Regions from separate parts of the Endozoicomonas sp. 4G genome, predicted to be linked through region 1. Evidence: predicted binding sites of a transcription regulator. Region 1 holds the regulator's gene; the other holds the start of a gene.
What was found. Region 1 encodes PhoB, which activates phosphate uptake and scavenging genes when phosphate is short. Its sites were predicted from a motif close to TGTCATANNNNTGTCANA; they were not measured.
Positions count from the first base shown of each region.

Region 2: K7B67_RS21675 (phosphate ABC transporter substrate-binding protein PstS family protein) is a predicted target of PhoB. The motif match lies at 1,585-1,602, and genes of this name have one in related genera.

Region 1 covers NZ_CP082909.1:5,008,058-5,013,870, forward strand. Annotated here, with positions in the region: gene K7B67_RS19685 (SpoVR family protein) at 1-921, shown strand, start outside; gene K7B67_RS19690 (H-NS family nucleoid-associated regulatory protein) at 1,318-1,740, shown strand; gene phoR (phosphate regulon sensor histidine kinase PhoR) at 1,826-3,130, opposite strand; gene phoB (phosphate regulon transcriptional regulator PhoB) at 3,193-3,882, opposite strand; gene ubiA (4-hydroxybenzoate octaprenyltransferase) at 4,116-5,003, opposite strand; gene K7B67_RS19710 (chorismate lyase) at 5,068-5,700, opposite strand.
Region 2 covers NZ_CP082909.1:5,460,068-5,465,880, forward strand. Annotated here, with positions in the region: gene K7B67_RS21670 (Na+/H+ antiporter NhaC family protein) at 1-423, shown strand, start outside; gene K7B67_RS21675 (phosphate ABC transporter substrate-binding protein PstS family protein) at 481-1,446, opposite strand; gene K7B67_RS21680 (fumarylacetoacetate hydrolase family protein) at 1,643-2,311, opposite strand; gene K7B67_RS21685 (DUF4404 family protein) at 2,464-2,724, shown strand; gene serA (phosphoglycerate dehydrogenase) at 2,912-4,141, shown strand; gene K7B67_RS21695 (DUF1778 domain-containing protein) at 4,135-4,356, opposite strand; gene K7B67_RS21700 (Fic family protein) at 4,563-5,813, opposite strand, start outside.

The DNA of each region.
Region 1 (5,813 bases):
GAGTACATTCAGAGAACCCTGAACGACATCTGGAGCACCATTCCAAAAACGGAAGAGAAAGAAGAGAAAAAAGTTCAACGCTTTCCCAAAGACCCGGAAGAGAACATTCTCTACTTTCTGGAAAAGAATGCGCCACTGCTGGAAACCTGGCAGCGAGAGCTACTGCGAATCGTCAGGAAAGTCTCCCAATACTATTACCCTCAACGTCAAACCCAGGTGATGAACGAGGGCTGGGCCTGCTTCTGGCACTACCACCTTCTCCATGAGCTTTATGAGGAAGGAAAAGTCACCGATGGTTTTATGCTGGAGTTCCTGCACTCTCACTCGAGTGTCGTCTACCAGCCTCCTTTTGACAGCCCCCACTACAGTGGCATCAACCCTTACACACTGGGCTTCAGTATGTTCCAGGATATTCGCAGAATCTGTGAAAACCCTACCGATGAAGACAGGCACTGGTTCCCGGACATTGCTGGCAGTGACTGGCTGGAAACCGTGCATTTTGCGATGAAGAATTTCAAGGATGAAAGCTTTATTCTGCAATTCCTGTCGCCTAAGGTCATGAGAGACCTCAGACTTTTCTCGGTGCTGGATGACGACAGTAAGTCTTATCTGGAAGTCGATGCGATTCATAACAGCACTGGCTACAAAGAAGTCAGGGAGTCTTTGGCGGCTCAATACAACCTCGGCAACCGGGAGCCCAATATCCAGGTCTTTGATGTCGATGTTCGCGGTGACCGGAGCCTGACTCTCAGACACTACCAGCACCAGGGACGCCCACTGGATAAAAACACAGAGGAATTACTCAAGCATGTGCACCGGCTCTGGCAATTTGATGTCAAGCTGGAGTCAGTCACCGTTGATAACAAGGTCAGTAAAAGTTACCAATGCCCGGGCAGAAAGGATTCTGAAAAATCTCACTAAAAAGATATGGGAAAAACCAAGCGCTTCTTAATACTAAAAACTAATAATAATTAAAAACTCTTCCTGTATATACTCTGTCTATTTAAACCCATAACCCACTGCCACGGCAGTGGGAACTAAACCCGACTGAGTATTTGGCTTTTTAACAACAAAGAACAGTAAGTGAAGACAATTGAATTTATTAGCCTATCCCGATGACTCACAACTGTTTATGTATTGTACAATCACTCCTGCCTTATCATAAGATTTATTGAATCTATTTAAATAGTTCGTAAAATAGATCGTAAAAGCAAATGAAGTACTTCCATCAATTTAAAGCTTCCTGTATAAATAGACTTCTTGGTAATTGAAAATCATTAACACCTCATCCGTTAGGTCTTAATTAGGAGTTCCTGAATGAACGTTTTTGAAGAAATTCATCACCGCCTGAGCAGTAAAACACGCATCCGCTCTCTGTTTAAAGATGTTCACGTTGAAGATCTTGAGCGCATTATCTCCAGAATGCAGAACGTTCTGGAAGAGAAAGTTGAAGCCCGCAATAAAATTGACGAAGAGCGTCAAGCCAAACTGGAAAGCATCGAAGCCGTTAAGCAAATCATGGCTGAACGCGGCATTTCCATGGAAGATCTGGACTACCTGGACATTACGACTCCCAAGCGTCGTCGCAATGTACAAAGATTCACTTTTGAATACCAGACTGAAGCGGGTGACACCGTTCATTGGGATGGGTCTACCACAGGGCGCCTGCCAAGTGACTTCCAGGACTACCTGAATCGCACCGGCAAGAAACGCCTGGAGTGTGTTGTTAACGAAGAGTGAGTCGAGAGACTAATTAAAGGCTTTTCTCAAGCTAAAGGCTTTTCTCAAGCTAAAGGCTTTTCTCAAGCTAAAGGCTTTTCTCCGGCTAAAGGCTTTTTTCCGGGAAGTGGCAAACAAAACGGCTGCCTTTTCCCGGATGACTGCTGATCGTGAGCTTACCTCCGTGCCTCAGCATAACGTGCTTGACGATAGCCAGTCCGAGCCCTGTTCCCCCGGTATTCTGGCTACGGCTTTTATCAATCCGGTAAAAGCGTTCAGTCAGTCTGGAAATATGCATGGGATCAATGCCGATACCATTATCTTCCACCATCATGTGTCCGCCTTCCTTATCCTGCCACCAGCTCACCTGTATCTTCCCGCCCAGCGGCGTATAGCGTACGGCATTAAAGACCAGGTTCGAGAAGGCACTGCGTAATTCGCTGCTATTGCCAGCCAAAAAGACACCTTCAGGACAATCCAGTGAAATCTGGTGCTGGTTTTCACCACTGAGTGCCCGCCCATCCTCAACAATGCTGTTCAGCATGGCTTTAACATCAACCCCGTTTTCATCGGCCTGAGCTTCAGCCGATTCGAGCTTGGACAGCAACAACAGGTCTGCCACCAGATTCTGCATTCTGAGTGACTGCTCCTGCATCCTGTTCAGTGCTTTCTCCCAGACAGGAGGGAGACCTGAATCCGGCCCCAAACTGTCCAGCATGGTTTCAAGATAGCCGGATACCACCGTCAACGGTGTTCTCAACTCATGGGATACGTTGGCAACAAAGTCCTTTCTCATGACTTCCAGCTGATTCAGGCGCGTGACATCTCTCACGGTCATCAGACGATTGCCTTTGCCATACACGGTTATATTAAATTGCAGCTGATGATCCGGGTTGACCGGAGAAGGGATCTCCAGGGCTTTTTGATAACCGCCCTGCTCAAAGTAGTCCGCAAACCTCGGATCACGCAGCAGGTTGGTAATCAACTGCCCCTGATCTTCAGGCATCTTCAGACCCATTAAGGTTTCAGCAGCAGGATTCCACCATTCCAGGTTGCTCTGATTATCGATCATCACAACTCCGTCATTAAGCGCAGCGGTTGATTCCTGAATACGCTCAAGTACTACGGTCAGCTTTTGCCGGGAGCGACTGTGCTGCTTCTGCAAACGATAGATGCCATCAAAGATTTCACCCCAGAATCCTTTACTCTCGGGAGGTTCTTTGCTTCTGGCCCTGGGGTCATTGAGCCAGTCCAGCAGTTTGAAAAGCTGTCGGAAACTCCAGACAAAATAGCCCCCCATCACCACACAAAGCCCTAAAAAAGGCTCGCCAACCAACCAGCCCAGGGAAAACCCAACAACCAGGTAAGCCATCATGCGGCTCAGCAAATGGGTTTTTGAAATTGTTGTCATATGACTCCCGGACAAACACCTGCTGAAAACTGGGCGGAAAAGAGAGTTAGAGGGTTAGAAAGCTAGACTCTGGTTGAGAAACGGTATCCAGTACCACGAACGGTTTGCACAAACCCTTCATAGTTACCACCCAATGCCTTACGCAGGCGTCGAATGTGAACGTCTACAGTTCGCTCCTCTACGTAGACATTGCCTCCCCAGACCTGATCCAACAACTGCCCACGGGTATAGGCACGCTCCTGGTGCGTCAGAAAAAACTGTAGCAATCGGTACTCGGTAGGGCCTATTTCAGCAGGTGAGCCATCGATGGAGACTCTGTGGCTGACAGGATCCAGTTCCAACCCCTTGATGACAATGGGAGACTGGTTATCCAGCCCACCTGCCCGGCGCAACACCGCTTTTAAGCGGGCAGCCAGCTCACGGGGGGAAAAAGGCTTGGTGATATAGTCATCGGCTCCGGTTTCAAGTCCCTGGATTTTATGGTCTTCTTCACCCTTGGCCGTCAACATAACGATGGGAATTTCAGAGGTCAGCTCATTGCGCTTCAGACGGCGGGCCAGTTCAATGCCGGAGACATCTGGCAGCATCCAGTCCAGCAGGATCAGATCGGGTTTATTATCCACAATCAGAGAGTGCGCTTCCTTCGCATCAGCCGCCTCAAGACAGTCGTACCCTGCCATTTCCAGAGCAACGATCACCATCTCGCGAATAGGTGCTTCGTCATCTACGATCAGAATGGTCTTTCCTGGCATTGATCTCTACCTGCTTATCTATCAATTCGACTGCGGCGGTGATATCAGGGTGTTGGTCAGCTCAGGCTCGTTTAGGCCGGGGCTGTTTTTCAAAAGTTTAATCAACCGCACTATACACCGGCTATTACACTCTTGAAATGTTACAGGCAGATGACACCTCCAGACTGACATCACAGTTTGAGAATGAAGACAACTATTTCAGACCTTGCAGAGCAGGGGTTCCAGCCATGAGATCACCAATAACTCACCACCAAACCAGCAAAAACAATGGCCCCAACCCAGTGGTTATTCAGAAATGCCTTGAAACAAGCCTCACGCTCACGTCGACGGGTTAGCCACTGCTGATAAACGAAAAAGGCTGCTACCGCAGTCAGTGAAAGGAAGTACAGAAAACCCAGCGCCAGCTGATGACCGACCATGGCCAGAGTCACCAGAGTAAGCACCTGTAAACTACCTATGATCAGGTTATCCATATCACCAAAAAGAATCGCTGTAGACTTGATGCCTACTTTCAGGTCATCGTCACGATCCACCATGGCGTATTGAGTATCGTAGGCCACCGTCCAAAACAGATTGGCGAGAAATATCAGCCAGGCAGTGCTTCCCAGGACTCCGCTCTGCGCCGCAAAAGCCATAGGTATTGACCAACCAAAAGCAGCCCCCAATACCACCTGGGGCAGATGCGTGTGGCGTTTTGCAAAAGGATAGGCCGAAGCCAGCAATAATGCGGCAAAAGACAGTTGAATCGTAAGGGTATTGGTAAAGAGCACGAGAATAAAAGCCACCAGCACCATGCCTGCAAAATACATCAGTGCTTCTTTTTCCCGAATTCTCCCCGTCACCAGTGGTCGGTTACGTGTGCGTTTAACATGACCGTCCACTTTCCTGTCGGCAAAGTCATTGATGACACAACCGGCACTGCGCATCAGAACCACACCGACCGAAAAAATCACCAGATTTGCCAGATCCGGCACACCTTCTGCAGCAACCCAGAGTGCCCACATAGTAGGCCAGAGCAACAGATAGATACCGATGGGTCGATCGAGTCGAGCCAGCTGTAAAAAGTCTTTCAAACGGGGGAATCGCTGTAGAACCGCATTTGTGCCCGCTAATCCCCGCATGGGTTTCCTGAGTTGCATCATAATGTTTGGCTGGCTGTATGGCTGAGTACTGATCGCCAGTTTATCAGGTCATAGCCAGTTCTTGCTTATTTGTCTGCCCAGGCAGGTCTGGCAAAAAGATTTCACAAACAGAAATAGGCTTTTCGTGTAAATAAAATAACGACCGCCTTCCCCAGGCTGTTTCGTCTGAATATTTTTCCACCAGATAAGGATTGAACTGACGAGCCGGCAGTTCCGCCAGTTCAAATGGCCCCCGGCGCATGCCAGGGTGGTTAAATAAAAACTCACCCAGGGGTTTACTGCCCAGTTGCAGCAGCTCCCTGTTAGTGCCCACAAGACTGCTGTGAGGCAAGACACTGCGCGCAAAGACCCTGGGCCTACCGCCGCAGATTAACAGAACCTCCCTGATGGAAGCCATTTTGCTGCAGTGCCCGTTTCTGAAGGATCCTGCTAATCCATCAAAGGCAGGCATCGCCTTTAGCGGCTCATGATTATTAAGAAACTTCAGTTCCGAATAGGTTGGCATAAGGGTTCCATGACGAATAACCTGAACACTAAAGTCGCCATGAAACGTCAGCTTCAAACGCTGAGTCAGTGAGCCACTGTCCAGCAACCAGTCTCTCCAAGTCTCCGGAATTTGTTGTTTCAGATAATGCCTGGGCTTCCAGGACAGGCCAGCAAAATCAATAAAAGACACCCGTACTCCTGCTGCTTCACACACCTAATGCTCCAGAACCATGAAAAGCAATGACAGGATAGTCGCTTCACGGTTAAAAATCCGCTGCTATTATTGGCCAAATTTATGGGATT
Region 2 (5,813 bases), 450 kb from region 1:
ATCTCGGCGGCAGGCTTTGCCGAGGTGCTCCGCTCAACAGGTGATATTCCTGAGCTGGTGGGTCAGGTGCAGATGTTTGTTGGCAACAGTCAGGCGCTTGCCGCCATTCTTATGCTTCTGGTCGGGCTGCTGATTACTATGGGTATTGGTTCTTCGTTCTCAACGGTGCCGATTATTGCCACCCTTTATGTGCCGCTGGGTATGGAGCTCGGTTTTACGCCGCTGGCGATAGCCTGTCTGGTAGGTGCCGCAGGAGCGTTAGGGGATGCGGGCTCTCCGGTTTCAGAATCCACCATTGGCCCCACCGCTGGCTTGAATGTGGATGGTCAGCACGACCACATTCGGGATTCGGTGATTCCCACCTTTTTACACTTCAATATTCCCATGATCATTTTTGGCTGGATTGCCGCCATGATTCTCTGAGCCAAAAATGAAAACGGGGCCAGTTGGCCCCGCGTGCATCACTCATCAAGCGGTGGATTACAGCTCGAGTTCAGACCGATACTTTTCAACCACCTTGGCAGGCAAGGGGATGTAGCCATCTTTAACCACCACTTCCTGACCCTGCTGGGACAGCACCAGTTTCAGGAATTCAGCTTCCATGGGAGGCAGTTTCTTGTTGGGCTGCTTGTTAACGTATACATACAGGAAACGAGACAGTGGGTAAGAGTTGTTGACAGCGTTAGTGGGCGTGGCTTCAACAAAGGGCTGACCGGCTTTTCTGGCCAGGGGGACAGTACGTACACTGGACGTCTGGTAGCCAATCCCGGAATAGCCAATGCCATTAACAGAAGCACTGACCGATTGTACGACAGAAGCAGAACCCGGCTGTTCGTTGACGTTGTTACGGAAGTCACCTTTACACAGGGCTTTCTTCTTGAAGTAACCGTAGGTGCCGGATACCGAGTTACGGCCATATAGCTGGATTGAACGGTTTTTCCAGACTCCGTCCAGACCCGCACCGCCCCAAGTGGTGATGTCTTTGTCGCCGCCACACTTGCGGGTGGAAGAGAAAATAGCGTCCACCTGCGCCATGGTCAGCCCCTTGATGGGGTTGTCTTTGTTGACGAAAACCGCCAGAGCATCAATAGCGACCGGAACGGCAGTGGGCTTGTAGCCGTGTTTCTTCTCAAAAGCTTCCAGTTCCTTGTCTTTCATTTTGCGGCTCATGGGGCCGATGTTGGAAGTCCCTTCAGTCAGGGCGGGTGGTGCAGTCGAAGAACCCGCTGCCTGAATCTGTACATTGACATTAGGGTATTCACGTTTGAAATCTTCTGCCCACAGGGTCATCAGATTGGCCAACGTGTCAGAGCCGACACTGGACAGGTTGCCTGATACACCACTGGCTTTCTGGTAAGTGGGGATTTCGGCGTCGATCTGACTGGCAGAAGCCGCCTGTATGCCAGCAGCAAGGGTCATTGTTGTTATTAGGGCTTTAAGTTTCATCCGTGTCTCTCCTGAAGGGATTTTTTGAGCCTCTCTTTAACGGCTGTAGGCACTTTAACGGCTGTAGGCACTTTAACGGCTGTAGGCACTTCTACGACTATAGGCATGTATCTACTGACAAAAACTATAAGGTGAAAATGTGACAGTTATATGACCGACGAAGAAAGCCGTTTATTCGCAATCTGAAGTGATTGTCTTACGGGCAGACACAGGATGTTGTCAGAGTAAACCGGTCAGAAATAGCCAGTTCCAGCTGATCCCCCTGTTTCAAAGGACCGACACCAGCCGGAGTCCCTGTGAGGATAATATCACCGGGTTCCAGTGTGAAATGACGGCTGATATAGCTGATCAGTCCCGGAATGGAAGTCAGCATGTGGGCTGACGTGTCTTTCTGACGAATCTGGCCATTGATTTTAAGGCTGAAGTGAATGTCATCAAAATCAGGCAGGTATTCCTTGGCAATAAAGCCTGAAACAGGGCAGCTGCCGTCAAACGCCTTGGCTATTTCCCAGGGCAGCCCCTTCGCTTTCAGCCGGGATTGAACATCCCGGAGCGTCAGATCCAGTGCCAGCCCTATTGCTTTGATAGCATCAATACTCTCACTCTCACAGGCATTCTGGAGTTGGGTATCTATCAGGATCGCTATTTCTGTTTCATGATGCACTTCACCGCGATCGACGGGGATAGCAAAAGGAGTCTCCAAGGATACCAGGGAGGTTGAAGGCTTGATAAACAACACCGGGTCATCGGGCAGAGGGTTGTTTAATTCCCGGATATGCTCAACATAGTTACGACCGACACAGACAACTTTGCCGGTCGGCAGGTTAATGCGATCGCCACTTAGCCAATGATGCCTGTACTTCATGAGGCTTCCTTTTTGTTGGTTTGTTCTTGTATTGTTATTTTGCTCATAGCTTGATACATCATGAGTATTAATCAGTCGTTTATTCATGCTACAACTATCATTCACAGTACAGACATTCGTTTTCCAGATTAACCGGATCCCAGGAGCACGTCATGTCCGAAGAACTCCAGATCAATATCCAGAACCTGCACGACCTGATTGAAGGGCAACCTGTGGATGATTGTACAGCAGGCGCCCTCAAGCAGATTACCGACGAGCTACAGCTGGCGCTGGCTCAGGCAGAGGGCGACATACCCCTGCAGGACTACAACGAACAGCTTGAGCAGGAAGCCATCAAATTTTCCGAAGACCACCCGGCATTGTCTCAGGCTATCAGACAGATTCTGACTACGTTGTCGAGTATAGGTGTCTGAAACAGAAACGCATCATAACTGCTCTACACTCGAGGTTTAAACCCCGTCGTGGTGATTGGACAAAAAATCCAGAGGTTGCCTCCTTAAGATAAGGCTCTTTTTCTTTTGTGTGCTATTATCCTCAGCCCGACTGGTTGTAAAGCCAGCTACTATACACGGTAGATAATAAGACATCTGAGCCATTGTTATGCCCTCTATTTCCCTGGACAAGAGTAAGATTCGATTCCTCCTTCTGGAGGGCGTTCACCCGTCTGCTGTGGAAGTGCTTGAAGCTTCCGGCTACACCAATATTGATTATGTGTCCAAGTCGTTACCAGATGACGAGCTGAAAAGCCGGATTGCCGAAGCACACTTTGTCGGCATTCGCTCCCGGACCCAGCTGACCGAGGACATCTTTGCCGCAGCCCGGAAGCTGATTGCCGTCGGTTGTTTCTGTATCGGTACCAATCAGGTTGAGCTGGTTGCTGCTACCTCCCGTGGCATTCCAGTCTTCAATGCACCCTATTCCAATACTCGTTCTGTTGCTGAACTGGTATTGGCTGAAGCCATTCTTTTGCTGCGAGGTGTTCCTGAAAAAAATGCGGTTGCTCACCGGGGTGGCTGGCAGAAAAGTGCCGCCAAATCCTACGAAATTCGCGGCAAAAAGCTGGGTATTATCGGTTACGGCAATATCGGCAGCCAGCTGAGTGTTCTGGCTGAATCTATGGGCATGGACGTCTATTACTACGATGTGGTGACTAAACTGTCCATCGGTAATGCCAGCCAGGTAGGCAGTCTCAATGAACTGCTGGCCATGTCGGATGTGGTCAGCCTGCACGTTCCTGAAACACCTGCCACTCAATGGATGTTTGGTAAAGAGCAGTTTGCGGCCATGAAAGAAGGCAGTATTCTGATCAATGCTTCCCGTGGAACCGTTGTCGACATTCAGTCCCTGGCCCGTGCCATTGAAACAGGCAAGTTGCTGGGTGCTGCCATTGATGTTTTCCCGGAAGAACCACGTTCCAACCATGAAGAGTTTGTCAGCCCGCTGCGTGGGCTCGATAATGTGATTCTGACGCCTCATGTAGGCGGCAGCACCCAGGAAGCGCAGGAAAATATCGGTCGTGAAGTCTCTGAGAAGTTTATTATGTACAGTGACAATGGTACAACATTGTCGTCTGTTAATTTCCCCGAAGTGTCACTGCCAGCTCATCCGGACAAGCACCGTATCCTGCATATTCACGAGAATATCCCCGGTGTTCTGGGAGCGATCAACAGGGTCTTTTCCAAAAATAATATCAATATCAGCGGTCAGTTCCTGCAAACTAACGAATCTGTCGGTTATGTGGTGACTGACGTCGATGCTGATCACAGTGAGATTGCGCTGGAGAAGCTGAAAGAAATTGATGGTACTATTCGTTGTCGGATTCTTTACTGAGGTGGGTATGGGTGGATGTTGAGTCCGGCTGTTTTATTGATACCTTTCTCCTCGGCAAATGCCAAGGCATCCAGCAAAGCTATATTTGGAGCTTTTGCTTTTTCGCAGACTTCTGTAAAGCGATCAAAGACATCGTTTTCGACTGTCATGCCTTCATATTCAGAAATAACCTGTGTAGAGTCTTCATCCATTAGGTCTAAACGTGCAGTTGCCATATTTCACCCCTCTGTTTGTACGGATATCTACCGTGTAGATAGAGTTTCGATCTGGGAGTGCCTATAAGCAAGCTGGATGGGTAAATTAAGGATAAAGACTTAGTTGTTCGACGTTCGCTTTCAGCTTGGCAAAAAGCTTTCTGGCTCAAACTGCTCGCTATTTGTCGATCGATAATCTGCTGCCATTGCTGAGAAAGCTCCTCAGGCTACTGCCTGGTATTGATTTTTAGTACTTCGGCAGCCACCAGGTCGATCTGCTTGAAGTCGTGTTCAGTCAGAAACTCGAACTGTTTTCGCTTCCGTTTACTCAACTTGCCTTCGTTGTCGAGAATAATCTTGACCATCAGGCGCAGCTCTTTTGCCGATAGATCAAGCAAATCATCCAGAGCCCGGTAGAGGCGGTCGGCCAGTACCAGCGTGTCTATTTCTTTGGGCAGCAGGTGCGCAGCTACATCGCCAATCACTTCGCAAAGCCATTGGCAATAGTGAGTCAGATCCAGATAGCGGAACAGGTGATCTGTTTCTCCTTCTATAGTGATGTGTCCGGCTTCATCGATGTAGTAATCTGTCTGGGCGCATATGGCTCTGGATAGCAGATCCAGTGTTTGATAATAGTCTTTTTGGCGGTTCAGAATCCCGCCAGACACCGGCAGAATAATCCCCGATTTCAGAATGCCGGACTTCGCCAGAACATCCTGGATCAGGTAACGGCTGATCCGGCCATTGCCATCTATAAAAGGGTGCAGATAGACAAAACTGGCTGAGAGAATCCCGGCTCGCACACTGGCGGGAACGTCTGAGTCGGCCAAGCGTTCTACCATGGTAAACCAGTCATCCATCAGGTCTTCGATGTTTTCCGGGCGTGGTGGTGGCAGGGCCACTCCCTGGGGGCCGGGGCCGCCGATGTAGTTTTGCTCAACCCGATAGTCAGGTTCCTGTTGGTGACCATCTTTAATGATGTTCTGGATTTCAATTAATCGCTCTTTGGTCAGTGGTGTCTGGCCTGCCATTTCCAGTGCCCGGCCGAAACGAATGTATTTATCAGGTGTGATGTTTTCGGATTCAATTTCTGAAGAGGTTCGGGTTTCGTAGGTGGTCAGGAAGCGCGAGGCTCTGGCAAATACTTCTTCGTCGTAATCAGCAAGGGCGCTGTGCAGACATTGTTCCAGGCTGGCATCGGACTCTTTACGCAGAGCATCCGTTTTTTGAACCAGTGGCAGGAATCTTCCATGTCCTGGTAGATTGTTGCGCAGACAGTATCGCCGAATATTAATGGGGTGAGCGGTAAAGTAGCGCTCTTCATCAAGAACCGACTCATATTTAACGGCTTTGCAGTCAGGCAGTGGCAACAAGGTTTCCGTAAGGTACTCATACCAGAACCACAAACGACGGCTCCAGCGGCCACTGGGGCGCTTCTGGATCGTGGACTGAATTTGATCTTTTGCGCCTGTTTGCAG